One region of the Psychromonas sp. SR45-3 genome, then DNA from elsewhere that is predicted to be linked to it. Evidence: predicted binding sites of a transcription regulator. Region 1 holds the regulator's gene; each other region holds the start of a gene.

Region 1 (8,359 bases):
AGAAAGAAGTGGTGAATTAGGTAATATGTTGGAACGATCTGCCGATAATCAAGACAAACAGTTTTCGGCACAAGTAACATTAGCACTAGGGGTATTTGAACCTGCGCTCGTTATCTCAATGGCGGGAGTGGTTTTGTTTATTGTTACAGCCATTTTACAGCCAATTTTGGCTCTTAATAATATGGTTTCAGGATAACTGAACTATACAATTTATATAATAAAAAAAGGTGAAAGCGTGAAAGATTTAAAACCAAAAATGAAACAAAAAGGTTTTACATTATTAGAAATCATGGTGGTTATCGTTATTTTAGGTGTATTAGCAGCAATGGTTGTACCTAACTTAATCGGTAATAAAGATAAAGCAGATGTACAAAAAGTTAAATCAGACATTATTGCCTTAGAAAATGCATTAGATATGTATAAATTAGATAACAGTGTTTATCCGACAACCGATCAAGGTTTAGAAGCATTAGTTTCAGAGCCAAGCGCATCTCCTGCACCACGTAATTATCGTGAAGATGGTTACATCAAGCGACTTCCTCAAGATCCGTGGGGTAATGATTACATTCTAAATAGTCCAGGTGTGAAAGGTAAAATCGATGTACTTTCAGTCGGTTTGGATGGTGAAGAAGGAACTGATGATGATATCGGTACATGGAACCTCAATGATAAATAATGCATAAATGTATTTGTGGCCATTCCAATGCATAATGTGAAAGGTTTCACTTTATTAGAAGTCATGCTGGTATTAGTGTTAATGGGCATGATTTCTGTTGGCGTGGTCATGACATTAACCAGCTCAGGTAACACTGCGCAAAGCAGCCAATGGCATGCGCAACGTTTTAGTACTTTATTACAGCTAGCACAGGATCAGGCATTAATTTTAAATACTGAATTTGGTATTGAGTTTAATGAGCAAGGTTACACTTTTGCTTTTTATAACTTTAGTAAAAGACAATGGCAACCTTTAGTAAACTCGCAGATCAATGGTTACATAACATTCCCAGACAATATTAGTGCCGAATATAATCTAGTGGGCAACGTTTGGGGGGAGTTAGAACAAGCACAGAAAAAAGCGGACTCTGACACTTTTGTAGAGCAATCATATCTAGTTAACATTGACGGTCAAACAAGACAGTCATCTATTAACCCACATGTTTTTATTATGTCTAGTGGTGAAGTGACACCTTTCAGCTATCAATTTTCTAGTACAGAGAATGTATCGCGTAAAGTCACAGTTAAAGTGGGCATGAGCGGTCAAGTTGAATTAACTAATGAGTGATTTATGAGCAAATTATTCACTTATCAAGGTATTAAAAAACATCAAGGCATGACGCTACTAGAAGTGATGTTAGCGTTAGTGATTTTAGCCTCTGCTGGTATTGCGGTAATGCAAGCCGCATCACAATCATTAAGTAATCAAAGTTATTTACAGCAAAAAACATTCGCAATGTGGGTAGCAAGCAACCGCCTTGCAGAGCTTAAATTACAACAGCAGTGGCCTGAATTACACTGGCGTCGAGAGGAAGTTGAGTTTGCGAATACTAAGTGGTATTTGCGCTTTCAAGGTGTAGCAACAGGTAATACGGATTTCAGGGCATTAGATGTTGAAGTGAGTGACCAAAAAGATGGGCAAGCGCTTGGGTATATAAGGACTTACATTGCCAAACCATAAGTACCATCAGCAGGTTAAACAAAATGGCTTTACCTTAATTGAAATTTTGATTGCCATTGCTATTTTTGCAACATTAAGCCTTGCTGCTTACCAGATATTGCAAGGTGTTTTACGCAGTGGAGAAATCAGCCGTGAGCATGATAAGCATTTAGTTGAAATTCAGCGTGGTATGTTATTAATTGAACGTGATTTTGTACAAATGGTGGCACGCATTTCACGAACAGGTAATGCCGAAGATGAAAAATTACAAGTATTGTATGTGGGAAAAAAAGTATTGGATTCAGATTCTGAAGGCATAGAGTTTAATCGCTTAGGTTGGACTAACCCACTTAATTTATTGCCTCGTTCAACTATTTTACGAGTAGGTTATCGCGTTAAGAATAATCAATTACAGCGTTTGTATTATTTACACCCAGATATTGTCGCGGGAGAGAAACCGGAACAACAAGTAATATTAAATGATGTTGATAGTTTAAGTTTTAGATTTTGGGATGATGATTGGATAGATACTTGGAATGCAGATAAAACAATACCTAAAGGTATTGAAATGACGATTAACAGCCAACATTACGGTGAATTAAAGCGAGTTTTTATATTGTCTGATAGTACGGTAGAAGATTAATGGTGAAACATCGTAAGCAACGAGGTATTGCATTAATCACTATTTTAATGATTTTAGCCATCATGGTGACCATTGCTGCCACTATGACAGGGCGAATGACCTCTAGCTTATTGCGCACAGAAGGACTTTCGTATTCAGAAAAAGTATATTGGTACGGGCAAGCGACCGTGGATTTTAGTCGCATGGTATTAGAAGATGATTTTGCCGATAGCGAAGTGATCAGTCTAGATCAAATATGGGCCACGCCAGATATCGTTTTTCCTGTCGACGAAGGATCGATTACTGGCAACATGGTAGATTACCGTCGCTGCTTCAATATTAATGCCATTGCCCAAGCTGACCAAGATGATACTCGTGCTTTACCTATTAGCCAATTTCAAATGTTACTGATTTCGCTAGGTGTTGAAGAGTATGCTGCTGAAATAATTGCAGAGTCTACGCGGGATTGGCTGGATAACAATGATACTGTCGATGTTTCACAGGGTGCAGAAGATAGATATTACGAGTCAGTGGGAGTACCACATTTAACCGCTAACCATTTGATGGTTGATGTTTCAGAGTTAAGAGCAATACAAGGGGTCACTGACCAGATTTATGAACGCATAAAACCTTTTTTATGTGCTCTACCGGCATCAAATCAGTTGATTAATGTGAATACGGTTAATAAAAAGCAACCACAAATACTATTTGCTTTATTTCCACCTGAATTGCTTATTACAATAGAGGATATTCAATCTATATTAGACGATAGACCAATTAGTGGTTGGGCATCTGTTGATGAATTTTTAGCATCAGAATTAATTGCCGATAAGTTAATACCTGATGTAATCAGTTCACAGTTAAGTGTCACGAGTGATTTTTTTCAATTATTTGGTTTAGCAGAGTTTGATCAGCGAGTAATGGTTTTCAAGCTATTATTTAAAGTAGAGAATAAAAAAGCGACGACTATTCGTTTCCAATATGCAGGAGTTGAAGAGGTGGTTGGCATGGAGATGTTCAAGTGAGTGAACAATTAATTATCCGCTTAGCAAGTGAAGCACACCAAACTATCCATTGGTTAGTTTGGTCTGAAAGTGAAAAAGAGATCATTGCGTCGGGTGATTTAGATAATGCACAGGCATTGAAATTGTTAGCGGAAAAAGCACAGTCTCGTAAAGTTATTTGCTTAGTGCCGGGCGTCGATGTCACATTAAAATCAGTAGTGATTAAAGGGACCTATACACGTCAAATGCAACAAGCTCTGCCTTATATGTTGGAAGATGACTTGGCTAGTGATGTTGATAAGTTACACTTTTCAGTTTTAGCTAAAAAAACAGACTTAGTTGAAATTGCCATTTGTTTTAAAAGTAAATTAACAATGTGGTTGGGTTGGTTAGCTGATGCCGATATTTTTTGTCAACGTTTGATTCCAGAGGCATTAACACTGCCCCTACCTACGGAGCAACAATGGCAAGCATTACAACTTGATAACCAATGGTTAATACGTACTGATGAATATCAAGCTTGGTGTTGTGAAAGTGATATGTTAAATAACATTTTGCAATTACACTTACTAGATAAACCAGAACAGCAAATTGAAAGTTATAGTGCCATACCCCATGATTGTATAGGCCAGTGGCAGCAAAAAGCAGTTGTATTGCCGATGCAATTGTTAGCAGAGGGGTGTCTTAATAATTCTATTAATCTGTTAACCGGTGAGTTTAAAGTTAAAAAAGAAAGTAATTTTCAATTCGCTAAGTGGAAGCTACCTGCAATTGCCGCTGCTATCTTGTTTATTGTGGTATTAATTAATGCTGTTATCACCACAAAACAAGCAGATCGAGAAACCTTATTAGTAAAACATCAAGTAGAGACTCTCTACCAAAAAGCTTTTGCTAATCAATCACCTTTACGATACAGCCGAATTAAGAAAAAATTGAAAAGTTTGTTGGCTGAGTCATCGATTGGTACACAGGCAGATGGTTTGTTACCGATGTTAAATGATTTGCTTCCAGTTTTTCAAGCGGTACCGAGCTTACAAATTTCAACGTTAAAATTTAATCGTGCAAACCAACAAATAAGTTTAGCGGTTAGTGCCGATAGCTTTCAGGCCTTTGAATTACTCGCCAAAAAAGTTCCTACTAAATATACGCTTGGCCAAGGGGCATTGAGTAATAATAAAAACCGTGTCAGCGGTGTATTAACGGTGAGGGTTAACTAATGTTTGAACAAATCAAAGAGTGGTGGGATAACATTTCAGAAAGAGAGCAACAGCTGACCTTTATTTCGCTGGTGGTTGTATTCATTGCGATTATTTATTTTCTTATTTGGCAACCTATTGCGACTAATTTAGCAGAGAGTCAGCAAAAACTACAAAGTAGCCAACAAACATTACATTGGGTAGAAAGTAATGCTAATAAACTCGTTGCTGCGGGTGTTGGAAATAATAAGACAACGGCGAGAAAACAAAATTTATCACAGTTGATTAGTAGTACTGCAAAGCGTAATAAAATTGTTATTTCTCGTATTCAAAACCGTAATGGCAGCGTTGATATTTGGATTAATCAAGTTGAATTCAACCAATTCTTAAAATGGATCACTGCATTACAAAATCAATACCAAGTACAAGTTAATAGTGCTGATTTAAATCAGGATAAAATACAAGGTATGGTTAAGATTAACCGTCTGTCATTAAGTTATTAGCATTGTAAAAGGGTTCAAATGAAAGTCAAAATAGCGATACTTGTTGTATTGGTTTACTGTGGTAGTTTATTAGTTAATCTACCTGCTGCAGCTGTTGTCAGCTGGATGCCAGCTTCAACGGTTAAAATCAATAATGTTTCTGGTAGCCTATGGAATGGACAAGCCAAACAAATTATCATCAACCCTAAGGTTACGCTCCATAATGTGCAATGGAATGTTCAATTAAAAGCATTATTGAATTTAGCAATAGGTGCTGATGTCTCCTTTTATAATGGCCCTAATAAAATGTCAGGCAAAGGTTTTGTGCAATATGGTTTAACAGGTGCAAGCGCATCAAATGTTATGGTTGATTTAACCTCCGCAGAATTACTCACATTGATACCAACTAAATTACCAGTAAAAATAGAAGGTGATTTTTCTGCAGTTATTCAGCAGATAAAGCAAGGTGACCCTTATTGTGAGCAATTACAGGGAAGAGTGGTATGGCATAATGCCTTTGTTTATAGTCAAATGGGTAATGTAAATTTAGCTTCTCCTTCCGTAGACTTAGGATGTGATAATGGCAATATTACTGCTTTTGTCACTCAAGAATCTGAGCAATTAAATACAAACTTAGATATTAATCTTGGCGAGGGTGGTATCTACCAATTAAATGGTGAAATTCAAGGCACAGATAAACTCCCCCCATCGATAGCACAATCATTAACTTGGATTGGTCCTAAAAACGACAGCGGTGCAACCACTGTTAGTTTTAAAGGTGTGTTATAAGCGGTCTACGTTGTCTGAATTCACTCGCGAGCTCTTCGACGTGCAGTCTAAAATCGGCTTGCCGTTCCGTTCACTGATGATTGTAAGTGGAATGGTGAGTGGGATGAATAAATGTCGAATTTTAGAGGCCTGTGGTTTTTTATTGTTACTTCGAACAGTACGCCCTTTGTCCATTTCTGAGCTTTTTAAATAGGTTTAAAATCATTAATCTATTCAAACTGATAGTAGTCGCATAAATTCCTATAAAAACGGCGCTAAAGAGAAACAGCCCCTAGTAATTATCCATGTATAAATATACACTGTGTTTGTTTACAGTTTTTTATTGCTTGGAGTTCATAATGAAAGAATTAACCAAACGCCAAGGCGAAGTCTTAGACGTTATTAAAGATCAGATTGCAAAAACTGGCATGCCTCCTACGCGTGTTGAATTAGCGAAAATACTTGGGTTTAAAAGCGCCAATGCAGCAGAAGAGCATTTGAAAGCTTTAGCACGTAAAGGTGCAATTGAAATATTGTCAGGCACCTCTCGTGGTATTCGTGTTGTTAGCGACCATAAAGATAATGAAATAGTGGCCGATGAAGGTTTACCTTTAATTGGCAAAGTCGCTGCTGGTGAGCCTATTCTTGCTCAAGAGCATGTAGAAGCACATTACGATGTTGACCCCGCTTTATTTCATCCTGCGGCAGATTTTTTACTGCGCGTTGAAGGTGAAAGCATGAAAGATATTGGTATTATGGATGGCGACTTATTGGCTGTACATAAAACTCAAAACATAAACAATGGCCAAGTTGTAGTTGCGCGTGTTGAAGACAATGTCACCGTAAAACGTTTTTATCGTGATGGTAAGCAGATAACATTAAAAGCAGAAAATGCTTTATTTGATGCGATAAAGGTCGACTTAGAGTATCAATCTTTTGATATTGAAGGGATTGCGGTTGGGGTTATTCGTACTGCAGATTGGATGTAATTGGCAATTAGTGTTATTAATAACCCTCTTCCAAACTTATAGTGTGAATTAAATGAAACGTTTAATAATAATTTTTAGTGCGCTGTTAATGATTTTATTTTTTATTATCGGTAGCACCCAATCTTTTCATTTAGTTCACAGTAAAAATGATGCCTTAGTGTTACAACAGACACGGCAGCCATTACCTGAATTTGCCTTTGAAAAAGCTGGGGAAGTCGCTTTTACCAACCAATCTTTAAAAGGAAAGTGGACCTTATTTTTTGTGGGTTATACTTATTGCCCCGACGTTTGTCCAACCACATTAGCAGACCTAGACCGTATTTACCCAAGCTTAGCCAATGATCGAAATACAACCACACAAGTTGTATTTATTTCTGTTGATCCTAATCGAGATAAAGCAGAACAACTGGCAGATTATGTGCACTATTTTAATAAAGCATTTATTGGCGTAACCAGCACCCATCAACAACTTTGGCCATTTGTTACTCAATTAGGATTGATTTATAGCTTGGTTGAAGAGGGGGAAACTGATGATTTTTATTTAGTTGACCATAGTGCTTCTATTGTTCTAATCAATCCTGAAGGTGAGTTTCATGCCACGTTTAAATCGACAATTAATGCACAGGGCATTAATCATGTTGATATGGATTTAATGGTTGAAGATATTAAAGCAATACAGGCGAATTATTAAAAGCGCTAATGGATTTAGCCTCATTTAGGGTTGCTGCTAAATCAGTAAGGGCTGTTTACCGTTGAGTTGATGTATAAACTAAACGGTAGGTGATCGCAGTTTATAACTTTTTTGTCCAAAATAATGCACTACCAAACTCAGGATCCAGCTGATAATCAGAAAAGCCAAGGCGCTGATAAGCTTTACAAGCAATGGCATTACCACTTAATACTTCTAGCGTTATTTTGCAGCAATCCTGCTGTTTTGCGACTTCTTCAATTTTTTCAAATAAATGTTTAGTAAGGCCTTGGCCTCTAAAATCATTGTGTACGACAACATCATGAATATTAAATAATGGCTTACAAGCAAAAGTAGAGAAGCCTTCTATCGCAGTTAGTAATGCAGCTGGATGCTCATCACTAAAAATTAAAACAATAAAAACATCATTCCTAGCAAGCAAGTTTGTGATTAAGTTCTCTTTGGCAAAGTCACTCAAATCTTCACCTCCACCCATAGGGTCACAAGCATAATGCGACATTAAGCTTAAATAAGCCTGTGCATGTTGTGGATTATGTAAGTCCGCTACAACCGTTTGAATATTAAGCATTACTATTCCTTTTATTTTTAATTATTGGTGTTTTTTTAGTCTAACTAATGTATCAAAATTATTCTACATAAAGTGAGGACAAGCTGGTGGAAGCGCTAGCATCGATAAAAATAATCAAGGATCAACATAGGAAGTAGTTAACTTTTGACAATAATTGAGGTCAAAAAATAGAGATAAAAAATAAATACAGCTGCTAAATTAGATTTAAGTATTTAAAATAGTTACTTTAGTGTTAGACTTCTAGATGTCTAAAAGGCCATTTTAAGGAAGTAATTATGCCAATTCGTATTCCAGATGATTTACCTGCATCAAGTATTTTAAAATCTGAAAATATTTTTACGATGTCAGAAACACGAGCTAGTCACCA
Region 2 (8,359 bases), on a different contig from region 1:
TTTTTGAATAGGCTAAACTTATTTAAAATTTTTTGGGGGATGTATATAGTGACACATCAATAAAAAATTTTATGGTTGAATTCGTGTCACTACTTCAGGCTTAATTCCTTCAGAGCCAACTACCGAATTTATTGTTATCTAGTATAGGGCTCTAATGTAGTAACTGGCTGATAAAAATATTTATACTTACTACTAGTATCCTCATCTGTTTTTACTTTTTGATGAATACTTATAATGCGTCAGAAAAACCATATTTTAAATTATAGGCTTTATATTTAGCTCAATATTAAATCAAAAAAATTAACGGCTCCCCTTCTCTATATGTTGGTTATTTATGTAATAAACCCGCTCTTTTATATAAAAAATTTACTTATATATAGCCGGAAATAAAGAAAAAATGAGTGTTGAAATAGTTTCTATTAAAATTTTTTAAATTTACACTTTATAAAAATTTGTTAGGCATAATCTCCAAAAATTATATCAATGCGCTTTAAATCAATACATTACAGTCACTTTCTTAACAGGATAAATTCATTTTAATACTATTATCTAACAACCAATTTTAGGGATATCTTTCCAATGAGTTGTGTATTGTGGTGTTAATAACTCTCTGCGCATTAACCATTTTTCTTCAGTGCCTTGTGCTGCAAAAAATAAGCTATTTGTACCATAGCGGTGATTAATTCCATCTAACATTTTCATCAATGACGCGTTATGTTCACTTGGATTGAATAGATCAAATTGTTGGTGTTTTTGACTACTTAAATTCAGTAACGCAACGCCAATCTTGTAATATCGCACACCGGGTTTAAATAGCAGATGTATATTCTCGCTGATTGCATGTAGCAGTCGCGAAGTGTCGTTAGTGGCCTGAGATAAGTGGACAATTACTTTATAACTCGCCGGTGATTTATCAAAGGGGCTACTTGATGCAAACGCTAATAATGTACTGCATAGTGAATATTGTTCTCTGGCTTTTACGCAGGCAATGGCAATATGTTTGGCTAATGCTTGATTTAGGCTTTGAATATCCATAATACGTTTCCCAACACTACGTGTTGAAAATATTTGTAGTTTATCAGCCCTCACACCATCCCATATCTTACAAGGTTGGCCATTTAGCTCATTGATTGTGCGTTGTAACTCGACATTAAATAAACTTTTGGGTAATAATTTAAGGTTAGCTTTACTCAGTTGTAATACTGTTTTGATACCATTCTGGGCTAATTTTTGATTGGTTTTTTTACCGATCCCCCATACGTCAAGCGGTGATAATTGTGAAAAAACATCTTCTTTAAACTGATCATTATCTAGCAAGCAGACACCGTTAAAACCAGGCCATTTTTTGGCAACATGATTAGCGACTTTTGCTAAGGTTAAGGTTTCGCCTAACCCTACACAAACCGGTAAGCGAGTTTCCTTCCACACGGCACGACGTATTTTTTCTGCCTGAATGGTTAAATCTGCAATGCTATGGCAGCAGTGACTAAAATCTAAGAATGATTCGTCAATCGAATAGATGTGTTGCTCTGGTGCAAAGCGCCCTATTATTTGCATCATTTTATGCGACAAGTCTGCGTAGAGTTCATAGTTTGAAGAACAGACGATAATACCTTTTTTTTCACAAAGATAACGCACTTTAAAAAAGGGTTGGAATTTTTTAATGCCCAATGCAAGCGCTTGTTTATTGGCGGCTACAATACAGCCATCATTATTAGACAATACGATGATCGGCCTTCCTCGCCACTCTGGCCGAAACACTTGTTCAGCGCTGCAATAGAATGAGTTAGCATCGACTAAAGCAAACACTATAGATTGGCCGCTAATAATTGACTGCTTCGATGGCAACGAATTGAACGAGTGACGACACCTTCGATTGTAAATTGATCGTCTTCATTAATAGGGATAGTTTTATAGCGAGGGTTAGCCGAGAGCAACAAACGCTCATTTATATTAATGATTTTACAAATAAACTCACCATTATAATTAGCGACGATCACGTCGTTGTTTTTAACCGTGACATGTCTATCGACAATAAGGATATCACCACTGTATATACCAACACCTTGCATGGAGTGACCATCTGCTTTACCAATAAAGGTGGCATTTGGGTGCTCGACAAGCAGTGCATCCAAGCTTAATGGTAATTGTAAATAGTCACTTGCCGGGCTTTCAAAGCCGGTAATGCCTGCACTTGCTGTAATCAGAATGAAGTTCATAATAACGCTCATAATTTAACTGTATAAATAAACAGTTAAATTATAAGTGAGTTTGTTATAAGTACAAGCAGAAGTTAATGCATGGTGATAGTATTACTGGCGAATTGATGTGCATCTAATCCTTGCCTTTAGCTCAATCGTTTCCCTAGTAATAACCTGACTAACTTTATATTATATTTTTGTTATCATGGTTTTACATTATTCCCATTCGGCAAAGCCGTTAACTTATTAAAGGCACAATGTGTTAAATAATGTTTCAGAGTTGTTATCCATCAAGTTGAATAATTTTATTCATCGTATTGATTCTAAAGCATTAATGGTAGAACTGGCTATTCAACATCGATGTAGTTTAAAGCGTATTCGTCGTTCTAAAAATTGGGGATTGGTAGGGGAAAAAAAAGATCTTATTCAACTCAGTCTATATTTTAGGGAAAATAATAGTCTTTGGATTGCAGAAGCGATTGATAAAGCATTACCAAAAGCAACCGTAAATTTATCACTCTTATTAAAATCGAACCCAGATATCACAGTCAATGAATTAGTTGCAGCATCTGGTTGTTCATTGGTTGAAGCGAGAGCTGCGATTGATTCAGCTGAACAACTTATTTGATGTGGTTAGTTAATAATGAAACTTTTTATTTTGAAAATACACCGTGGCGATTATAAAGCGTGGCTTTGTATAACTCGTAGAAAATGATTAAAATTACCTTTAGTTCATTGAATCAGAAACAATAAAACTCCCATTATTTTTATGCTCCTAATAAATCTAAATGTTTAATTTTCTTGTAACGTAAAGACATAGAAATACAATGCGCTAACTCTTGAGGTACTGGTTGGTCAATTTTCAAGATGATTGCGCGATTACCATCATATTTAAAAATATCGCCATAGACTTCTTTAAATGTATCAACGAGTGATGTTTTACAATTAAAGTAAATACAATACTGCTCAGGATGATTTGCTTTCCAATCAAATCGAACCGTACTCCCTGTTTTGCAAACGTAACTCGGTTCGCCCCACTTTAAGGTTTCCGTGATATCAGTTATTCCATCTTGCTTAGCAATGCTAAAAATTATATTTCGAATTGTATTCAGTAAAACAGCAATATGTTCAGGGTAGGTTTCAAACTTTTGTTTAACATTTAAGTCCATTAGAGAGTCCGCTTTACCAAGAAGTTTAATAGGGGGCGAATATATAGTCAAAAACTATGTTCCCCCTCTTGTACAGTCTGATGATTGAGCTAACCATTTAACCGTTTGCTTCATTTATAACATAAACAAAAGTGCTCTTCACTCAACTTGCCTTTACTGCACCAACTAAACATCTCAGTTTGTGAAAAAAGATGGCGCTGTAATTTCCCATAAGAATTAACCTATTAATTTGTGTATCTTGAATCATAATGGGATCCATTCATATTAAGTTATCTACCTAGCTCCAATGCTGCCTAGCTTCAATGCTACCTATTGTTAATGCTAATTAGCGAATGTAAAGTGTACAAAAATGAATAAGGTACAATAACGGACTTTTTTAAACTCCATGTAAAACTGTTACTGTTAATTTTTAACCCATAAACAGTCTCTTTAATAATGCAGTAAATTCTGACCTAGCGAGATCTTCATTGATATGTTTGAAATCGCTGATCACAGGTTTTCCTGCTACGTAAACATGCTTGATTAGGTTTTCATTACAAGCAAATAACCAACGGTTAATAATATCTTCATTGTTACTTGCAGCAATAAAAGGGTGTTGATTATCTAGCACCATAAAGTCAGCTCGGTGTCCTACTGCTAAACCTAATTTTACTTGTGCTGCTTGATTCCCGCCAAGTCGTGCTTGGTTTAATAAAAAGTCACCTACATGATTCTGTTGATCACTATAAAGCCGATTACGTTGTTGATCTCGTAGTCGCTGGCCGTATTCCAGCGATCGCAATTCTTCTACTAGTGACAAACTAACATGGCTGTCCGAACCAATTCCCCAACGCCCTTGAGCTTCCATAAATGCTACCGCAGGGAAAATACCATCGCCGAGGTTTGCTTCTGTTGTTGGACATAAGCCAACGACTGCTTTGCTTTTAGCGATTGTGAATAATTCATCTTTATCAAGGTGTGTGGCATGCACTAAACACCAACGTTGATCGATGCCTATTTCATTATTTAACCATTGCACCGGACGTTGACCACTCCAGGCCAAACAATCTTGTACCTCTTTTTGTTGTTCTGCTATATGGATATGAATAGATATTTGATTGGATGTCGCGCTTAATACTGTTTGTATTTGCTCTTGAGTGACGGCTCTTAATGAATGGAAACAAATGCCTAAACGATGTAATGGATGATCTGCGAATTGTTTTTCACAGGCCTGATGCAATGCTAAATATTGGTCACTATTGTTGATGAACCGCTTTTGTCCGCTGTTAGGCGCTTGCCCTGCAAAACCTGAATGTGCATAAAGCACAGGTAGTAGTGTTAAACCTATTCCAGCTGTATCAGCGGCGTGCATTAATTGTTCTGCCATTTCATTGATTTGAGAGTAGGCTTGGCCATTTTGTTGGTGGTGTAAATAATGAAACTCTGCAACTTGGGTATAACCCGCTTTGAGCATATCAATATACAGTTGGGTTGCAATAATACGCACATCATTGGGAGTGAGTTGTTCAACCATTTTATACATCAGGTCACGCCAACTCCAAAAGCTGTCTTTAGGATCTAAGCTGACTTCAGCCATTCCAGCCATAACGCGTTGAAAAGCATGTGAGTGAAGGTTTGCAATTGTAGGTAACACTGGCCCATTTAAACAGATTGCCTTGTTTGCCACTACGTTGGTAGTGATGCTTTTGATGCAACCATCGATGACGTCGAAGCGAACATTATCTGCCCATCCATTTGCTAACAATGCTTGTTTTGCAAAATAAACCTGTTTAGTCATAAAACAATTCCACTATAATTGATTAAAAATACACACTAAAAAGTGTTTATGAGTGTAGCCTAACCTATCTTGTATATACAAGATAAACTTGAATCTATCTCCTATCTGTTATAACTACAAAATACTGGGTATAATTGCTTATTAAACCGTTTTATTTTTAAACGTTGTATTAATTGCCCCCTCTTTTAAACAAGGTAAAATCGTGACCGAAACTACCAGTAGCATGATGAACAAGCTTTCTCAGTCGATAGAGGACTCTCCAGCCCCTATTTATGCGCGCGTGAAACAAGCAATCTGCCTAAAAATTAACAGTGGTGAATGGCAAGCTAACCAACGTGTACCTTCAGAATCGGAGATGGTTAAAGCACTAGGTGTAAGTCGAATGACGGTGAATCGTGCGCTTAGAGAGTTAACTGATGAAGGGATCTTAATTAGACAACAAGGTGTCGGTACTTTTGTTGCGAAGAAGAAAACCCATTCAGCACTTTCTGAGATCCATAATATCGCCGATGAAATTGCGCAACGGGGTAATCAACATCGCGCGGAGTTAATCGAGATAATACGCACTAATGCGAGTATGGAAGAGGCTATCAACCTTTCAGTACGCACCAATCATACGATATTTCGTGCAACCATCGTACATTTTGAGAATGATCTACCGATTCAAATTGAAGAGCGAGTAGTCAATGCGACCCTGGCTCCAGACTATGACAAGCAAGATTTTCAACAGAATGAGACCTATGATTACCTGATGAAAGTGGCACCTATGACAGAGGGCGAGCACCTTGTTGAAGCAGTAATGCCTTCAGCTAACGAATGTAGACTATTACAAATTCAAGCTAATGAACCTTGTTTACAAATAAAACGCCGCACCTGGTGTGATGACCAATTAGTAACGACCGCCCGCTTGCTTTCTCCTGGCTCACGGTTTCAACTCTTCGGCCATTTTGGCGGTAAATAGTCTTATATTTGAATGACGTATTATTTTATCGTATTAAATGTATAGCTCTTTTAGCCTTTTGATATAAAACCCACTTATCCATTTAAGTAATAGCAGACTGCAATGTTCTGCTATTACTTTGCCACTTTGTACTAATCATACTTATTAAAAGCACTGGCTTTTTATTGAATTTTTTATCAAGAGAACAATTTTTGACATTAACTGACGTATTAAACTGAGCCACTTTTCCTACGTAAAAAGTAAGATCACATATTTACTAAAATACACATCATTACTTTTACAAATGACTTGCACCGAATATTAAATGCTATTAGTATCAAATTTATAGTTGTATATACATGTATATTTAATTACGTGTAATTACATTTACTGAACAAAATACAAGTTTTATCTATCTTCCAACAGATAGGTAAAACTAAGTAACGTATGTTATGGAGAATTACACTATGTTTGAATTGACCATTAATCCAGGAAAACTGACGCTTAATGAATTACGCAAGATTAGCCGTGAAGCCGTAAAAATATCTTTGCATGAAAGTGCCATTGAAGGGATCCACGCCAGTAATCAGATAGTTAATGATGTTATTGCCGATGACCGTGCCGTCTACGGAATTAATACTGGATTTGGTCTACTCGCCAACACCCGTATTAAAACTGAAGATTTAGATGAATTGCAACGTAGTATCGTACTATCGCACGCTGCAGGTATTGGTAAATTAATGAGTGATGCTACCGTAAAATTGGTGATGACATTAAAAGTAAACAGCTTAGCACGTGGGTACTCTGGCATTCGCTTATCAGTGATTGAAGCATTGATCACCTTGGTTAATAAACAAGTTTATCCATGTATTCCACAAAAAGGTTCAGTTGGTGCCTCTGGTGACCTTGCACCCTTAGCTCACATGAGTGCCGTACTTTTAGGTGAAGGTCAAGCACGCTATAAAGGTGAGATCATCTCTGGGCAGGCTGCATTAGCGATTGCTGGTCTTCAACCTATTACACTGGCACCGAAAGAAGGTTTAGCATTGCTTAATGGTACGCAAGCATCAACAGCTTTTGCTTTAGAAGGTTTATTTCATGCCGAAGATTTGTTTGCTTCTGCCATTGTTTGCGGTTCGTTATCCGTTGAAGCTGCGCTAGGTAGCCGCAGTCCTTTTGATGATCGTGTTCACCAAGTTCGTGGTCACCAAGGACAAATAGATGCAGCCGCTGCATACCGTCATCTATTACGTGATAGCAGTGCAATAAGTGAATCTCATGTTGATTGTGAGAAAGTACAAGACCCTTATTCTTTACGTTGCCAGCCACAAGTCATGGGGGCTTGTTTAGATCAAATTCGTAATTCAGCTAAAACATTACATATTGAAGCAAATTCAGTTTCTGATAATCCGTTAGTGTTTGCACAAGATGGCGACATTATTTCAGCGGGTAATTTCCATGCTGAGCCTGTTGCGTTTGCCGCAGATAATTTAGCATTAGCAATTGCTGAGATTGGTAGTTTATCGGAACGTCGTATGGCCTTATTGATTGATAGTGGCTTAAGTAAGTTACCGCCATTTTTAGTTAATAATGGCGGTGTTAACTCTGGCTTTATGATCGCGCAAGTGACGGCAGCGGCATTAGCGAGTGAGAATAAAAGCTTAGCGCATCCAGCCTCTGTAGATAGTTTGCCCACTTCCGCAAATCAAGAAGACCATGTTTCGATGGCAACTTTTGCAGCGCGTCGTTTAAAAGATATGTCTGAAAACACACGAGGAATTTTAGCCGTTGAAATTCTGTCCGCAGCTCAAGGTATTGATTTCCGAGCACCACTTAAATCTTCTGATGCATTAGAACAAGCAAAAGCAGAATTGCGCGCACAAGTAGCATTTTATGATAAAGACCGTTACTTTGCGGCAGATATCGAAAAAGCGAATAACTTGTTAATACAAGCCGTACATAATGAGTTGATGCCTGCACAATTATTGCCGAGTCTATGATCTCGTGTTTATAAATAACCATACAAAATCTTGTTTTGGTTAATTAAAAGTAACGTTAACGATTGGGTGGTGTTTAAGGAAAGTATTCTTTTATTGAACATCATTTTTAAGCTTAATATTTCAATATAACTGTGGGGCATTTATGAGCACTTCCCTAAAATTTGATTCACTTTGGACTGGGTTTCATGTTGCTACAATGTGCGATGGTCAATATCACTGCATAGAAAACGCTGCGATAGGCGTTACTAACCAACGTATAAGTTGGATTGGAA
Region 3 (8,359 bases), on a different contig from region 1:
TTTACATCTGCGCTATTTCTATTCTCATCTTCACCGAGTAATAGTAAGGCTTTACATTCTTTTAGGTTAAAACCTGCTAATTTCGTTTTATGAATAAAATGCAACTGTTTTAATATTTGCGGTGTATAAAAACGGTAATCGTTTTCGCCTCTTGGTGGAGTACTAATCAATCCAATAGATTCGTAATGGCGAATTGATTTAATGGACAATCCTGTCTCTTTTGCTGCTTGGCTTATTGAATACATAACGACTCCTGCCTCTATCATGTGTGTTTAAATCGTACGTTAAATTATTATATTTAATGTACCTTTTCTCGCATATGCTGTTTGCTGATTTTGCACATTGATGCCAAATCAGCATCTGCAAAGTGACCTAAGTATGAGTTACTTAGTGCCACTTTTGTTTATAGCTATCAACAACAGTTAATTATCAGTACTGATTTTATTAATGCTTATTTGTCAGTACTAATGTTAATGCGTTTTAAGCGTAATGAATTACTCAATACCGTTAAGCTTGACGCAGTCATTGCGATTGCCGCTACAGTTGGGTTCAAGTAACCAAAGGCCGCTGCTGGAATTGCTAAACTATTAAAAATAAATGCCCAAAATAAATTTTGACGAATGGTCGACCAAGTACTGCGTGAAATCTTAATCGCCACTGCTATTAACCGCGGGTCATCTCGCATTAATGTCATTGAGGCTGTTTGTTTTGCAACATCACTACCTCCGCCCATTGCGATACTCACATCGGCTTTCGCTAATGCAGGGGCATCATTAACACCATCGCCTACCATCGCCACTAGCGATTGTTTTTGTAGTGTTTCTAGCTGTTGTAATTTTTGTTCAGGTGTTTGTTCTGCAAAATAGCTTTTAATACCTAATTGCTGACTCATCGATTTTACAACACTGTCTTTGTCGCCACTTATTAGCGTGGTAGATAGTCCCAATTGATGTAAGTCAGAGATGGCTTGTTGGCTCTCAGGACGAACTTGATCGGCAATACTAAAATAACCAATCAGATTTTGTTGATAGCAAACATAAATTACATTATCAGTTGTTTCCGGTTTAACGCCTCGAATGGCAAGCTGTTGGTTTAAATCAATATTAAAGTGCGACAGTAGCTTAGCATTACCAGCAATGATTTCTTGGTTATTAACACGCCCGTGGATACCTTCACCGTGAATACTTTGTATATCATTGACTGTGGTTGCTTGAATATCAAGTGTCTCACAATGTTCAACAACCGCTTTGGCAATTGGGTGTTTACTTGCTTGCTGTAAGCCTAATAAAAGCGGCAGGAAGTCTTTATCAAATGCAGTTATATTATTTAAACTAACTTGTCCTTTGGTTAACGTACCGGTTTTATCAAAGGCAATATGCGTTAATTTATGTGCAAGTTGTAATGTATTAATATCTTTTATTAAAATACCTTTTTGCGCTGCGAGCCCAGTGCCAACCACCATGGCCGTAGGGGTTGCTAAACCTAATGCACAAGGACAAGCAATCACTAGTACCGCTACACTGTGGATCAAGGCTTGTTCAAAGTCTCCACTATGTAACCACCATGCACTAAACGTCACTGCTGCAATGGCTAATACAATCGGAACAAAAATAGCGCTAATTCTATCCACTAACTCCAATATTGGTGCTTTACTCATTTGAGCGGATTCAACTAATTGAATAATTTGATGCAATTTGGTTTGTTCTTTGACCGCAGTGCTCTTCATTAATAACACACCATCGCCATTAATCGTACCGGCAAACACTGTATCTTCTACTTGTTTAAGCACTGGCTTACTTTCACCGGTTAATAATGCTTCATCAATGTAGCTGCTGCCTTCTAAAATAACGCCGTCGACGGGGACTTTATCACCGGCTGCAATTTGTATTAGGTCGCTCACTTGTACTTGATCAATCAATACTCGTTTGAATACTTTACCTTTTTTGACCAAGGCATCAACGGCTTGTAATTTATTTAGAGCACTCACCGCTTTAGAGCTTGCTTGTTTAGCTTGAAACTCCAAATATTTACCTAAACGAATTAATACGATCACTAAACTACTGCTTTCAAAATATAGATGCCCCGTATTGCCTTTTAGAATCATATATAGACTGAAAAAGTAGGCTGCGGAGGTGCCTAATACCACTAACACATCCATATTCGCTGATCGACCTTTCAGGCTTTTCCAAGCACCTTTATAGAAACGAGCACCAATAATAAATTGTAGAGGAGTCGCTAAAGCAAGCTCAAACCAAGGCGTTAATAACGGCGAATCACTAAATAGCATACTGATCATTGCGAACCAGAATGGCAGACTTAACAGTAGGGCAATAGCGAGGCCTAGTTTTTCTTGTTGTTGTTTTTTACGTTCTTTGTTTTGTTTTTCAATTAATTGTTGTTGTGATGTGATCGCTTTCTTTGCCGTTAATGGATAAGGACTTAAGGCGATTAACGCTTTGATAAAAGAGTCGTTAACAAAACTTTCTAATGTTTCTACATACACAATTTGCGTCGCAAAATTTGCTTTTACATCCACCACTAGTGGGTGTTTTTTTAATGCTGTTATCGTTGATTCTACACAGCTTGAACAAGACCACTCCGCTTCAAACACTACTTGTTGGTGATCGGTCTGATAGCCTTTTTGCTCTAAAATAGTGATGATTTGAGGCGCAATAGGGCTTTTTAATTGCGCTTCATCGACGCTTAAGCTTGCTTTTTCTAAAGTGATATTTACATTGGCTTCGATGCCATCAAGTGTATTAAATGCTGCACTTAGTTTACTGGCACAACTAGCACAATTCATTCCATAGACAGGGAACGTTATTTGTTGTGTTGTTGTCATATCAGTTACCTTATTAGTTAAAAATAGTAAGTTAAGTGATGATTATTTGGGACAATTAAAATGCCTGATCTCACTCAATAGTTAAAGCTTAACCTTTACCCTAAGGTCAATGTCAAACGTAAGTTTAATTTTTAACTTGTATTTTTTCAGTAGAGCCATTAAATTAACTGTCTATAAACACAGTTAATGCGTTGTAGTAAATCATTTTAGTGCTATTAACTATTATCATTCAACTAGTTATCAGTGTTTGTTAATTTTTGATTGTTAATCTTTTATCCATTTATCTTCCACGCAATGCTACTAGAGGTCGTTTAACCATGTATTCAGAAACGACCGAGTCAGATCCAGATGTTAAAGCGCCGAGTGTTACTCCAATAGCACGTAAAATAATTCATATTGATATGGATTGTTTTTATGCTGCAGTCGAAATGCGTGACAATCCTAGCTATCAGAATATACCACTTGCGATAGGGGGCCGCAGTCAACGTAGAGGTGTTTTGTCGACGTGTAATTACTTAGCACGTCAATATGGTGTGCATTCTGCTATGCCTGTATTTCAAGCAAAGCAATTGTGTCCAGATCTGCTTATCGTGCCGGGAAGAATGTCGGTTTATGTGGAAGTCTCTAAAAAGTTACGTGAAATTTTCTTTCGCTACACCTCTTTAGTTGAACCTTTATCACTGGACGAAGCTTTTTTAGATGTTACCGACTGTACTTTGTTCCAAGGTTCGGCCACTTATATTGCCCAAGATATAAGAAAATCGATTCAACAAGAATTGAATCTAACAGCATCTGCGGGTGTTTCATACTGTAAATTTTTAGCGAAAATAGCCTCTGATGAAAATAAACCTAATGGACAATGTGTGATCAGTCCAGAGCAAGCCAGTGACTTTATTTTAACCTTGCCACTTAAAAAAATCCCCGGTGTAGGTAAAGTAGGGCAGCAACACTTAGCTGACAAAGGCTTGTTTACCTGTGGTGATATTAGGAAATATCCAGAACAAGAGTTGTTATCGACTTTTGGTAAACTAGGGCAAGCATTATCAGCTTACAGTAAGGGCATTGACCAACGAGAAGTACAGCCGAATAGAGAGCGAAAATCCGTTGCTGTTGAGCATACATTTGAACATAACTTGCTCAGTGAAGAGCAGTGCCTAAAGCAGCTCAGTGATTTTTACTTACAATTACAATCTCGGTTGGAAAAACATTTAGAGAATAAAGTGATCACTAAATTGGGGATAAAGCTAAAGTTTAGTGACTTCACAATCAAAAGTAGTGAGCGAAAATATACGCAACTTAACATTTCAATTTTTGAACAATTGTTACATCAATTGATTGCTGCCAATCCGGACAAACCCATTCGCTTATTAGGCCTCAGTGTTGGCTTAAGCAATAAACTCCCTGAGCAACCAGTACAGTTGAGTTTGATTGATGAGTAACCTTACCGTTTAACGTTATCCCATGACTGTGATTTAATGATGTTGAATGTCTATAGCTAACGTTAATGAAGGAAGGTAAAGCTTAAAAGGGAATTGCTGAAACTAAATTGGTTAATCTCAGCAATATTAGAACTGTAATCTTGCGTGAGTTTTGTGCATGAGACAGTCAATCGACTGCTATTACATTGAAATAATGCGCATGGCTTCGTAAATAAATTGATTCAATTACAACTGAATCATCAACTTATGTCGAAACTGCAGACACATGGAGCATAAAGTGGATAGTCGTTATGAGAACCAAACTACAGCAAAATACATTCATACTTGTGGAGTTCGGGAGCGTTTATTGAAAGAGTGATCCTCTCTACGTGTAATAATATTTTATTTAGATGGGGTAGGTACTTACTTGAAGCAAGGGGGGACCATGCATTTGTGAACGATCATTTTCTAAATGGATGCGTGCATGTTAGTTGCGTCCAAAATTTAGATTAAGGCTGATTTTATAGCTTTAATCGTTGGGCTCAGATAAATTGACAATACCATCAGTTAGTATGAATAGAAGTTAAGCTTAAGTTTCTCTATCAAGTATAAATACAGGTAAAGACAGGTGCCAATATATTGCACTTAGTCGCAATGTTAGCGTGCCACATATAGCAAGCAGCATTGATAAAATTGGCGTTAATCCAATGAAATGGCCTATTACAAATAAGGTTGCGCCTAAAATAGATGCTGTCGCGTATATCTCTTTTTGTAAAACAAAGGGGATTTGACCACTTAAAAGATCTCGTACCATACCACCTGCTACACCTGTGATACAGCCCATACCAATTGCCACGGGGCCAGTAAATCCAAAAGACAATGCTTTTTGTGCTCCGATAATGGTAAATATGGCCAAGCCAAAGGCATCTAGCAGAGGTAATAAAAACACTGGAAAACGATGAATATGATGCAGCCAAATAACACTTAAAACGGTAGTGCATAAAATTACGTATAAATAGGTGTTATCAAGAATCCAAAATACGGGTGTTGCGCTCATCATCATATCTCGAATGGTTCCTCCACCAATACCAGTAACAGTAGCTAAAACTATGATGCCAAAGGGATCCATACGTAAACGGGCTGCAACAAGTACCCCTGATATCGCACAAGCAATTACACCTAACATATCTGCAAAATAAATAAAATTGTGTAACATATAGTCTGTCCGTAGGTTAAAAATATTGCAACTATTGAAGTCGTCGCCATTTAAGCCTTTTATGACGAGCACCAACTTCAGTTGCAGCAATTAATTGTTGATCTAATTCTGCCATATCATTATTTGCATAACGGTAAACGTTTCGCTTTACATAAACGAACACCATCAACGGTTGATGCGTGATTAAGTGAATCGGAGATAATCGCATCGTTTGCATCTAAAATAGTTTCAAATAACCCCGTATTTGCATCAAAGCAAGAGGTATACAAGATAGTATCTTCCATCCCTAAAAATGCTGATAACTTAGCTTCTAATTGCTTATGCTTATCTTGCGTATCACAAATAAAGCGTACGGATGCCATACCAAAACCTTGCTCATATAACCCCTTCTTAGCTGTTTCGATTAAAGAGGGATGATTTGCTAAACCTAAGTAGTTATTAGCGCAGAAGGTTAAAACTTCTTCATCTGTAGAGGTAGACACAGCGGCATTTTGAGCTGAAGTAATAACGCGCTCACGTTTATATAGGCCTTCTGATTTTAGGTCTTTTATCTGATTATTGATTTGATTATAAAAGGTAGAGGTCATGAGCATATTCCTTTTAAACATTTAATAAAAACAGATTGTTATGAAATAAACCCGAACAAGCTATAGAATCATTTACACCGTAAATACATTCTAATTGATTCGATATAAGAGTATTATCCCTATAGATGGAAAAGCATTAGTGAAAAAAAGGCACAAATGGAATGATAATATCTCAAAAACTGATCGCCTTATTACCCGACCTTGCTAGTTTTACTCTTGTTGTTCAGGAGAGAAGCTTTACTGCTGCGGCTAAAAAACTAAATGTCACACCTTCAGCGCTGAGTAAAACAGTTACTCGGCTAGAAAAAGCCTTATCTGTTAAACTCTTTGAACGAACGACCAGAAAACTGATCATTACCGAAGCAGGAAAGAAGATTTATGATCAATGCATTTCTATGGTTAATGCTGCACAGCAAGCGGTTGAAATATCAAGTGTCATCCATCATAAGCCTGCTGGCTCAATAACCGTTGCCGCGCCTGAGGCATTTTTAAATGTGGTGTTACAGCCTTTTGTCATACCATTTTTAAAGCAGTATCCGCAGATTCAGCTCAAGTTACGTGCTATTGATGGGGCAATCGATATTTTTACAACGGGGATCGATATTGCCTTTCTTCTTACCGATAAACCTGATGAAAATTTGGTTCTAAAAGAGATTGGTAAAACCAACTTAGTGCTATGTGCAAGCCCTGATTACCTAAAAGAGAAAGGGGTTCCATCCCACCCTGAACAATTAACAGAGCACGATTGTCTATATTTAGCTGAAAATGAAACCGACCACATCTGGGATTTTATTAAAGGCGATGAATCCCATACAGTGTCAGTTTCAGGACGCTACGCAGTCAACCACTCTCAGATGCGCTTAAACGGAGTTATTAATGGCTTAGGTATCGGTATTTTCCCTGATTTTGTGGTGCAGGAAGCAATAAGCAAAGGAAATGTTACTGAGGTTCTCTGCGACTGGACGATTAAGAGTAATTATCAGGGGATCATTGCACTTCAGTATGCCCAAACTAAATATATGCCAACTAGGCTCAGAGTTTTTATCGACTACGCTATGCAGCATTTGGCAATAAATTAGGGTTTATACTGCTAGGGTAGTGAAATCAATTAATCACACTATGATTGTCTACTCTCAGGTTGATTTGAGCGCTCCCCTTGGGGGAACTGTGGATCTCATCTTCAATAGTTGGATTTTGAATTCAAGTATAGCTTCGGTAAATTTGAAGGATAGTCATAGGCGACTTTATAGTGCAATGAAGCTAGGCCTCAAATAATATTATGATTTTTCTTCTTCGTCGTATTACGTTCTATAAATTTTATTGGAATCATGAGTTTTACTAAGCTAGCGCTCTGTTCTGCAATTTGTTCTACAATGATTTTTACCGACTCTCTGGCTAAGCGGCTAAAGTCCTGCTGAAAAGTAGTGAGTTGATAATTGAGCCATTCTGTTTGAGGTATATCATCAAAACCTATCACTTGTAACTCTTCAGGAATACGCAGTTTAAACTCTAATCGAGCGACATCCATCACTGCTATTGCCAGTTCATCGGTAGCACAAAAAATGGCTTCTACTCTATCTTGGCTAGACAATAGAGCTCTAATTTCATCCAGAGAATCGAGATAGCCTAAATCAGCTTCTATCACTCGAACCGGACATCCTGTTAGATCTTCAAATTCAGCACAAAATCCAGATTGGCGTTCCCCATTAGTATATGTAGGGATGTTGCCAGTAAGGTAGGCGGCTGATTTTACTCCGGTTTGATGAAAAAACTGTGCCGCAGTTTTCCCCGCTGTAAAGTTATCACTAATCACATAACTGCTTTTGGTTCCCTCAACCACACGGGCATATTGAACAATTGGAATATTAAATTCTTCACATTCTTTATAAAGTGACTTATTCAACGTTGCTGAAGCAGCAATGACACCATCCACCCTATACTGAAAAATATTAGGGATTGAATGCTCTACACCCCCATTCAATTGCCAAGGAATTAATACGGCAGAATACCCATTTTTTTGTAATTCAATCGAAATTAATTGCAGCGTTTTCATGTGAATCGGGTAATCAGTATCCGGAAAAACCAAGCCAATAAGCTTAGATTCATTGGTTGATAAACTGCGAGCAAAAGCATTTGGACGATAGTTAAGTGCCTTCGCTGCTTCAAAGACTTTTTGTTTGGTTTTGTCAGCAACGGAACTGCCAGGTACAAAAACACGAGATACCGTAGATTGAGACACGCCCGCGAATTTCGCAACGTCTTTTGAAGTAACAGTAGTTTTAGGTGAATTCATGAG
Region 4 (8,359 bases), on a different contig from region 1:
TGTACAAGAGCAGGCCTTTTACGGCGTAATTTCGCACAATACAATGGCATTTATATTTTCCACTGTCTCCGCTTTTGTAGCGATTGCAATGCTTGCCTCGGTCATCAAATTCTGGAAAACCATGTGCCTGCCTTCTCCGTTTAGCTTGAACTGGAAACAGGTAAGACAAGGTGTGAAAGATGCATTAACATTAAAATATTTAGATGGGGGTAATGATCAAGGTTGCTCTCACGAAACTGAACAACCTTCCATGGCACGCCGCTGGTATCATCAAATGACATTTTGGGGTTTTATGCTGTGCTTTGCTGCGACATCAACGGCGACAGTCATGCATTATGGATTTAATTTACCAGCACCCTATCACTACATTAGCTTACCAAAGCTATTTGGGATCCTGGGTGGCATAGGATTAATTGTAGGGCCGATTGGCTTGCTCTCGATCAAATATAGAGCGCCCAATGAAGTGAAAGGAAAAACCAATAAAGGCATGGATGTGATTTTTTTAGTATTACTTTTATTAACGAGTATTTCTGGACTTTTACTGATGTTGTTAAGAGATACACAATGGGTAGGTTTGGTATTAAGCTTACATTTAGGTATTGTCATGACATTTTTTCTTTCCATGCCCTATGGTAAATTTATCCATGGTTTTTATCGTTTAATTGCTTTGGTTGTTTTTGCGATTGAAAAAGATAAGCACCAAGCAATAGCTGGTGTTGAAACAATTAACGTGGTTAATATTGATACTGCCTCAGTAAAGGCACAAAAAGCCACCGCAGCGATGCAAAAGCCCAACTAGTAGGCAGTTACTTAATTTTGGATAAACCAAGCATGCTTAAGGTCTCTACTTAACGGGCCTTGAGTATTGAATTAATCAGTCATTCAATCGACTTATATTAATACCATAAGTCGACTCGGTCATTTCATCTACCTAAACAGTCCTCCATATCTATAAGCTAGGCGCCCTTCAATAATTATTTTGCTACTCTTTTAGTTTTAGATACTTTCTTAACTAAACCAGGCTTTTTAGTCGTCGCTTTTCTTTTCGTATATGATTTTTTAAACCCACTTTGGCCCGTTACCGGTAAATTAACCAGTGATTGAGGGCCATCACTGATCGCCTTTTTAATAATTTCACCAAGCTGCTCCTGCAATGGAGAGACAAACCCTTGATAACTTTGTTGCTTTTGGCTAATTGCATTTAACTGCATTTCCCATAACGCAGTCATATCGGGTAACGTCAAACTATCCGGTAAACTCTCAATTAACTTACGACCAACCTCTGTTGCCTGAATCGTTTTACCAATTCGCTGTAAAAATTGACGCTTAAACAATAGTTCTATAATCCCAGCTCTTGTTGCTTCAGTACCCAATCCATCGGTTTCTTTAAGCACTTTTTTAAGTTCTGAATCTTTAACAAAACGTGCAATATTACTCATTGCGGCTAATAAAGTTGCATCGGTGAAATGAGCTGGAGGCTGTGTATTTTTATCAATGACTTCACCACGTTGACAGTATAATATTTGCCCTTTTTTTAATGTCGGTAAAAAATTTTCCGTTTCTTTTTGGGGAAATAATACCTTCCAACCATCGCTTTGTTTTGATTTGGCTTTACTAATGAACAGGCCTTTATTGATCTCAATCTCAGCAACACATTCAGCATAACAATAATCATCATAAAATTGACTGAGATACTGACGAGCAACCAATTGATAAATATTTTTAGCAACAATATCTAACGAACTAGTGGATTTTTTAGTATCCGTTGGAATAATTGCATGGTGTGCATCTACTTTACTGTCATTCCATGCCCGCCCTTTAATCGACAGATTTGCATCCTGCACAGCTTGATGCAATAACGGTTCATTATTTGCAACAGCTTGAGTAACGTATTTAGCTTGTTGGTGATGATTACGCGGTAAATAACGTGAATCTGAACGCGGATAAGTAATTAGTTTGTGGCGCTCATAGAGAGCTTGCGCTGCATCTAAGACTTGTTGCGCACTGTATCCAAAACGTTTTGCGGCATCAATTTGTAATCCAGATAAGTTGTAAGGCAATGGAGCAACTTGTTTTTTATTTTTCTTAATAAAGCTTAATACTGTGGCAGGTTGGTCGGTGATCCTAGTCGCTACATTTTCAGCCAATGCTTTGATCAGCACTCGGCCTTCTGGATCTTGGTAGGGAGCGCAAGCCTCACTAGGTTGCCATTTAGCCGTAAATACCTGCTCTGTATTTTTATTTTCCATCAAATGCGCTAATACTTCATAAAAAGGTTTACTAACAAACTGCTCAATCTCTTTATCACGCTTTGCCACTAACCCTAACAATGGCGTTTGTACTCTCCCCACTGAAATAACCCCTTTATAACCCGATTTTTGGGCTAATAAAGTATAAGCACGGGTTAAATTTAAACCGTACAACCAGTCGGCACGCGTTCTTGCTAATGCCGAAGTTGAAAGTGGAATAAAATCTTGGTTTGAACGTAAATTTTGAATGGAACGTTTCACCGCATTAACGGTTAAATCGCTTATTAAACAACGCTCAACTTGTTTTAATTTATTGCCTTTAACACCACTAAAATGAATCACTTCATCGACCAACAGTTGACCCTCTCTATCAGGGTCCCCAACATGCACTAGTTGGTCAGCTTGTTTAATTAACTTTTTTAAAATACTTAATTGCTTGCTCGTTTTGGCAACAGACTTCAATTTCCATTGTTCAGGAATGATCGGTAAATGTTCAAACTTCCATTGCTTAAAGCTCGAGTCATAGGCTTCAGGATCTACTTGAGTTAATAAATGCCCGATACACCAACTCACCACATCACCATTACCAGCATAAATACAACCATCAGCTTTACGATGTGGTTTAGGTAATGCATCTGCAACCGCACGCCCTAGGCTAGGTTTTTCAGCAATATATAGTTTCAACGTTTACTCCAACTGTTTTTATAGACAGTATTTTATCTGTTCCCATAATTCAAGCCTTGGTCGCTTTTATTTGCAACTATGTCCACTATTGCTTGACTAATAAGCAATACTTTTAACTAGGTGTCTTTTATAATATTGGTATTACTTTGCATTATCGCCATATGCTTACCTTAATAAAACACCAGATTGATTAAATAACATTGTTTGAATGAACCAAACAGATTTTTAAAAAACATTGAAATAGTATATTTGATAACGAATTTAACGAGAGAACCAAATATGAAACTAACCAAAAAAGTAACATCATCATTATGTCTATGTAGTGTGTTATTTGTTGCAGCCTGTAATGCCGATGAAATCAACCAAGATTCTGCAGTAGCAGTGCTTGACGCTCCATTAAGCACCAAACAAGTAAGCCACGCAAAAGCAACGGTGGATACTGTAATTGACGCAGAGACGCTATATAAAACTTCTGCAGCCAAAAAAACTGAGCCCACTAAATCTTGGGACGAAGTTAAAAAGTCCAGTGAAGAGATCTGGGATAAAAGTAAAAAAATAAGCCAAGATGCATTAGAGACGGGTAAAGAAACCACCAGCAAAGCATGGAAAGAAGGCACTGAATCAAGCCAAGAAATGTGGGAAACTAGCAAAGAAAAAAGTAAAGAAATTTGGGATAAAAGTAAAGAAACCAGTAAAGGCCTTTGGGAAGATGGTAAAGAATCAAGTAAAGAGTTATGGCAAAAAGGCAGTGAAAAGCTAGATAAATTATTTGAAGAGTCAGATGCACCAGAAAAAGGTGATGCTTTTGATAAAGCAAATCAAGCTTTTGAGTCTGATGAAATTTAACGATATAAAAATTTTACGATGCGAAAATTTAAATAAGCCCAAAGATCACACAACAAACAGATAACTTACCCCTGTACTTATTCAGATTATAAGCACAATAAAGATGCATTAAATTAATGCATCTTTATCAGGAACAAAACATAAAAATCACATTACTGTGCTAACACCTATATCATTAACTAACAGTGTGACTAAGTCTCTTAGTTTGGCATCAATTTCTTTATTCTTTACCGAACGAGTTTCAATATTATAGTTATCAAAAAAGTTTGGCATAGACAGCGAACCCTTTAGATCAGCTGCAAAATAAGGAGCAGATCCCACCGCCGAGGCCAATACTGATGCCGCTCCACCAGGACCAGGAGAAGCGGATAACATTAACATCGGTTTATTTTGGTACACTTTAATGTCGATACGTGAGGTCCAATCAAAAAGATTTTTATAAGCTGCTGTGAATGACCCGTTATGCTCTGCATAAGAAATAACAATGGCGTCAGCTTCGGTAATTTTGTCGTAAAAGTCCTGTGCCTGTTGCGGTTTTCCTAACTCTACTTCTCGTTGAATACTATAAATTGGCATTTCAAAATCATTAAGATCCAATAATTCAACTTCAGCTCCTTCTATTAAATGTGCGGTGTAGTTTGCTAGCTTCCGATTCATTGAGTTTTTTGAATTACTGGCTGCCAATGCTAATACTTTCATGCGGAATCCCTTACTGATGATCACTTTTTAAATGAGGATAATAATTAAAATACACCGAAAATGACTCTATTAATGGAATAGGCTAAGGTATATTAATTTTATTAATAAATTATTCTTTCATATATAACTAACTGATTTTTTTTCCTAACAATATTAGATCATATTCAGCGCTAAATTGGTATGGCTGATTGATACTAATTACTCTCGGGTTTAGTGACATCAATTGCAGAATCATATGAATAGTAAGAAAACAGAACAAAGCAGAACAAAGCGGTATGGAAAAATGTGCTGGAATAGTTCAATACCATAGAATGGTGTTTGTGAAATCAATTGAATCCTAGATTCTCATAACAAGTGGGAAAAATGTAAAAAAAAGGCTGATGTTTCCATCAACCCTTTTTAACAGATAAAAGGATAATATGCCCCGTACTTTGACCTAAGCTAAATCACTAACATTAGTATTTAATGAAGTTAACTTTTTATAAGCAAGTTACAAAGCAACATTATTAATTTATCTATAAAAATATGTTAACTATCTAAGTAATCTAAGTCGTCGTAATCATCACCTAATAGTTCTTTTAAACGTCTTCTTTCTTTTAACTCTTCAATACTACGGCGAACTTTGCCTCTTTTTCTATCATTTAATAATGCTTGTTTTTTCTTCATCGATGCATTTTCTTCATCCCAATCATCTTCAGGAAAAAAATCAGTGATATCTTGAGTCTCATCTTCAGTTTGTAGAGAGTTTCTATTTGAGTGTGCCATTTTAATTCTCCAATCATGACAGTATTGCTATGCCGTTATAGGCTTATTTATAACTACAAAAAACTAATTTTAAATATTAAGTACGGGAGACTTTTATCTACGATTAAATAAAAAACCATACCTACTCTTTTTAACTCATTATTTAAAATAATTCGATAAAAATTTACATAAAAAATAAGATTAAAAATCATTTTCTATAAAATATGAGATTAATCAGTCATTTTTTTGATTATTAAGTCAATTTAATGATAAAAAAATATTGACGATAATAATTATCACTCTATTTTTCACCTATTCGATAATATACAACAGCTTCATAAGCAGTTACATTAAGAGTTTTTTTCAAGATATAAAAGGGTGAGTATGCAGTTTTCAACGTTAGGCAGTAGTGATGAATCAGTTTCTCGAATTTGTTTAGGAAGCATGACATGGGGCTTGCAGAATAATCAACAAGATGCAGACCAACAAATAGCCTATGCATTAACACAGGGTATTAATTTCATCGATACCGCAGAAATGTACGCAGTGCCTCCTTCTGCTGATACATATGGAAAAACAGAATCAATCATAGGCCATTATTTAAATAATAATGCCAGTCAACGTAAAGATATCATTTTAGCTTCAAAAATTGCCGGATCAGGACTACCTTGGGTAAGAAATGGCGGCGATATAACCGGTGAAGCAGTGATCAGTTCAGTAGAAGCCTCTTTAAAACGCTTACAAACGGATTACATTGATCTTTACCAATTACATTGGCCAAATCGTCAGTCTCCTCATTTTGGACGTCACATACCTAATACGTTTAAATTCTCTGATAGCGAGACAGCACGACAAACAGATTCGATGCTCGATATACTTCAAGGTTTAGATAAGTGTGTTAAAGCTGGGAAAATAAGATACTGCGGTTTATCAGACGATACACCTTGGGGCATTAATAGCTTCTTAAAACTTAGTGAGCAACATAACTTACCGCGTATGGTATCTATTCAAAATGAGTTCAATTTATTACATGCCAAAGATTGGCCATATTTAATCGAAAACTGTGTACATGAAGATATCGCGTACTTACCTTGGTCACCATTAGCAACAGGCATGCTAAGTGGCAAATATTTAGATGGACAATGTCCAGCAGGCAGCCGTTGGAGCATTAAGCAACGTAATGGTTTATTTAGAGATACGCCTGAAAGTGAAGCAGCGGTGAAAGCTTATCAAGACATTGCCCATCAGAATGGCATAACCACGGCACAATTGGCCTTGAAATGGTGCGACCAAATAGATGGTGTAACGTCGACCATTATTGGCGCGACTAAAATGACGCAATTAAAAGAGAACATCGAAGCATTTAAAGCGCCTTTATCTGAACAAGCGTTAAGTGATATCAGTGCGGTATTTAAAAAGTACCCAGCGCCTTATTAAGAATGAATAACACCAGCCTCTATAATAACAAATAAGTAGGCTAAATTAGCCTATTAAACATGCCTAAATCAGTGCCGAAGCTGACGCAAACACTTCGGCACTTTTATCACTTCACTTCTCACTGTATTTGATAATAGTCGGGATAGCTCACCTTCTACTTTTGATGTTTAACGTTGGCACTTAGTCTTGATAACTGTTGTGTTAAGCACAACCTAATAGGCCTAAGAATACCATTTAAGCTAAATAGCTGATCATTCTCGTTGGTTAAAATAGAGACATTTGATCCGACGTTATCATATTAAAATCTTTACCTAATACAGGCAAAATTGCCTCTGCAATAGGTTTTAGTTGTTTATCGATGTACTGCTGATAATCAATATCAGAATGACAATATTCTTGCGGTTCTGGCCCATTTACTGTTAATAAATAACCAATGCGCCCGCGTTGCTGATAGCGCAGTGGTAACCCTAACGCTGCATTTTGTTGATCTGCTAGTCGTGCGGCACGTACTTGTGGGGGAATGTTTTTAATATAATCAGCCAGAGGACGACGTAGTCTTTTATGATAGACAAGCTTATCATCCAACAAACCTTGTTTTAGTTGCTCAATGGTATCAGTGATATATGCTTCAACAGGTAACTCGGCAAATATCTTTTGATATAACGTTTTTTGAAACGTTTGCGCTAATTCAGTCCAATCTGAGCGCACGGTTTCCAACCCTTTAAATACCATTTTTTCACCACTTTCAGTGGCGGTTAACCCTGCATAACGCTTTTTAGAACCTGTATCTTGGCCGCGTAGGGTAGGCATAAAAAACTTAGAAAAAGCCGTTTCAAATTCTATCTCTAAAAAGCAATCAAGATTAAAGTCCAGACGTAATAAATCAGCCCAATACTGATTGATATCCAACGCGAGTTGTTGGCCAATTTGATTCGCTTGCTGTAAATTTTTGCAATCTTTGAGGTAGACAAAAGTGGAGTCAGTATCGCCATAGATGACTTTTTGCCCTTTGTTTTCAATAAAACGCGCAGTTTGTTGCATAATTTGATGTCCACGCAAGGTGATTGAACTCGCTAAGCGCGTATCATGAAACCGACAACCTGCAGATCCTAATACCCCATACATACTGTTCATAATAATTTTTATGGCATGTTGAAACGCATTATTTTTTTCTTTTTTAGCTTGTTCTCGCGCACTGGTTAATGTGTTTAATAAACTAGGCAGATGATGTTCAGTTCGACTAAACCTTGCCCCTCTAAATCCAGGAATTGTTTCTTCTTCAGGAGCTAATAAACCTTCAATCATGCCCATTGGGTCAATTTTAAAGCTACGAATGATATTTGGATAAAGCGATTTAAAATCGAGTACTAGCACCCATTCATATAACCCAGGGATCGAATCCATCACAAATCCACCGGGAGAGTGTTGTGCTTGAACATCTCCTAGATTGGGCGCGATATAACCACTACGATGTAATAATGGTAAATATAGATTAGTAAAGGCGGCAACTGACGCCCCCCTTCTATCCAAAGCAAGTCCTGTTAATCGTGCTCGCTGGATCGTATATTCTGCGAGTTGTTTGTCTTCAAAAATGCGTTCAACTAATAAACAGTCCTGCAAGTTATAACGTGCAAGTGTAACGGGCTCTTGCTCAAATTGGCGTTTAATCTCTAGCCCTTTGTCACTATTGGTTTCAATTA

Evidence for each region. Region 1 encodes LexA, which represses DNA repair genes until DNA is damaged. Its sites were predicted from a motif close to TACTGTATNNNNATACAGTA; they were not measured.
Region 2: a site for LexA is predicted at 2,237-2,256, ahead of H5084_RS16890 (LexA family transcriptional regulator). Genes of this name have one in related genera too.
Region 3: a site for LexA is predicted at 3,008-3,027, ahead of dinB (DNA polymerase IV). Genes of this name have one in related genera too.
Region 4: a site for LexA is predicted at 2,944-2,963, ahead of H5084_RS13140 (DNA topoisomerase III). Genes of this name have one in related genera too.

What each region holds. Positions count from the first base shown of each region.
Region 1 is NZ_JACJDP010000027.1:8,934-17,292, forward strand. It holds gene gspF (type II secretion system inner membrane protein GspF) at 1-196, shown strand, start outside; gene gspG (type II secretion system major pseudopilin GspG) at 257-676, shown strand; gene gspH (type II secretion system minor pseudopilin GspH) at 704-1,282, shown strand; gene gspI (type II secretion system minor pseudopilin GspI) at 1,286-1,675, shown strand; gene gspJ (type II secretion system minor pseudopilin GspJ) at 1,662-2,297, shown strand; gene gspK (type II secretion system minor pseudopilin GspK) at 2,297-3,301, shown strand; gene gspL (type II secretion system protein GspL) at 3,298-4,497, shown strand; gene H5084_RS13765 (type II secretion system protein M) at 4,497-4,979, shown strand; gene H5084_RS13770 (type II secretion system protein N) at 4,998-5,747, shown strand; gene lexA (transcriptional repressor LexA) at 6,086-6,715, shown strand; gene H5084_RS13780 (SCO family protein) at 6,768-7,406, shown strand; gene H5084_RS13785 (GNAT family N-acetyltransferase) at 7,507-7,992, opposite strand; gene metA (homoserine O-succinyltransferase) at 8,268-8,359, shown strand, end outside.
Region 2 is NZ_JACJDP010000044.1:7,715-16,073, reverse strand. It holds gene H5084_RS16895 (Y-family DNA polymerase) at 550-1,809, opposite strand; gene H5084_RS16890 (LexA family transcriptional regulator) at 1,809-2,219, opposite strand; gene H5084_RS16885 (ribosome recycling factor family protein) at 2,461-2,829, shown strand; gene H5084_RS16880 (DUF1801 domain-containing protein) at 2,969-3,370, opposite strand; gene H5084_RS16875 (formimidoylglutamate deiminase) at 3,780-5,147, opposite strand; gene hutC (histidine utilization repressor) at 5,350-6,108, shown strand; gene hutH (histidine ammonia-lyase) at 6,555-8,087, shown strand; gene hutI (imidazolonepropionase) at 8,230-8,359, shown strand, end outside.
Region 3 is NZ_JACJDP010000013.1:68,039-76,397, forward strand. It holds gene cueR (Cu(I)-responsive transcriptional regulator) at 1-245, opposite strand, end outside; gene H5084_RS09370 (heavy metal translocating P-type ATPase) at 452-2,842, opposite strand; gene dinB (DNA polymerase IV) at 3,160-4,281, shown strand; gene H5084_RS09380 (trimeric intracellular cation channel family protein) at 4,850-5,476, opposite strand; partial or broken gene H5084_RS09385 (aminotransferase class I/II-fold pyridoxal phosphate-dependent enzyme) at 5,538-6,063, opposite strand; gene H5084_RS09390 (LysR family transcriptional regulator) at 6,225-7,142, shown strand; gene H5084_RS09395 (LacI family DNA-binding transcriptional regulator) at 7,331-8,356, opposite strand.
Region 4 is NZ_JACJDP010000024.1:50,525-58,883, forward strand. It holds gene tcuB (tricarballylate utilization 4Fe-4S protein TcuB) at 1-799, shown strand, start outside; gene H5084_RS13140 (DNA topoisomerase III) at 975-2,933, opposite strand; gene H5084_RS13145 (hypothetical protein) at 3,213-3,779, shown strand; gene H5084_RS13150 (NADPH-dependent FMN reductase) at 3,927-4,478, opposite strand; gene H5084_RS13155 (PA3496 family putative envelope integrity protein) at 5,007-5,243, opposite strand; gene H5084_RS13160 (aldo/keto reductase) at 5,607-6,659, shown strand; gene H5084_RS13165 (DNA polymerase II) at 6,924-8,359, opposite strand, start outside.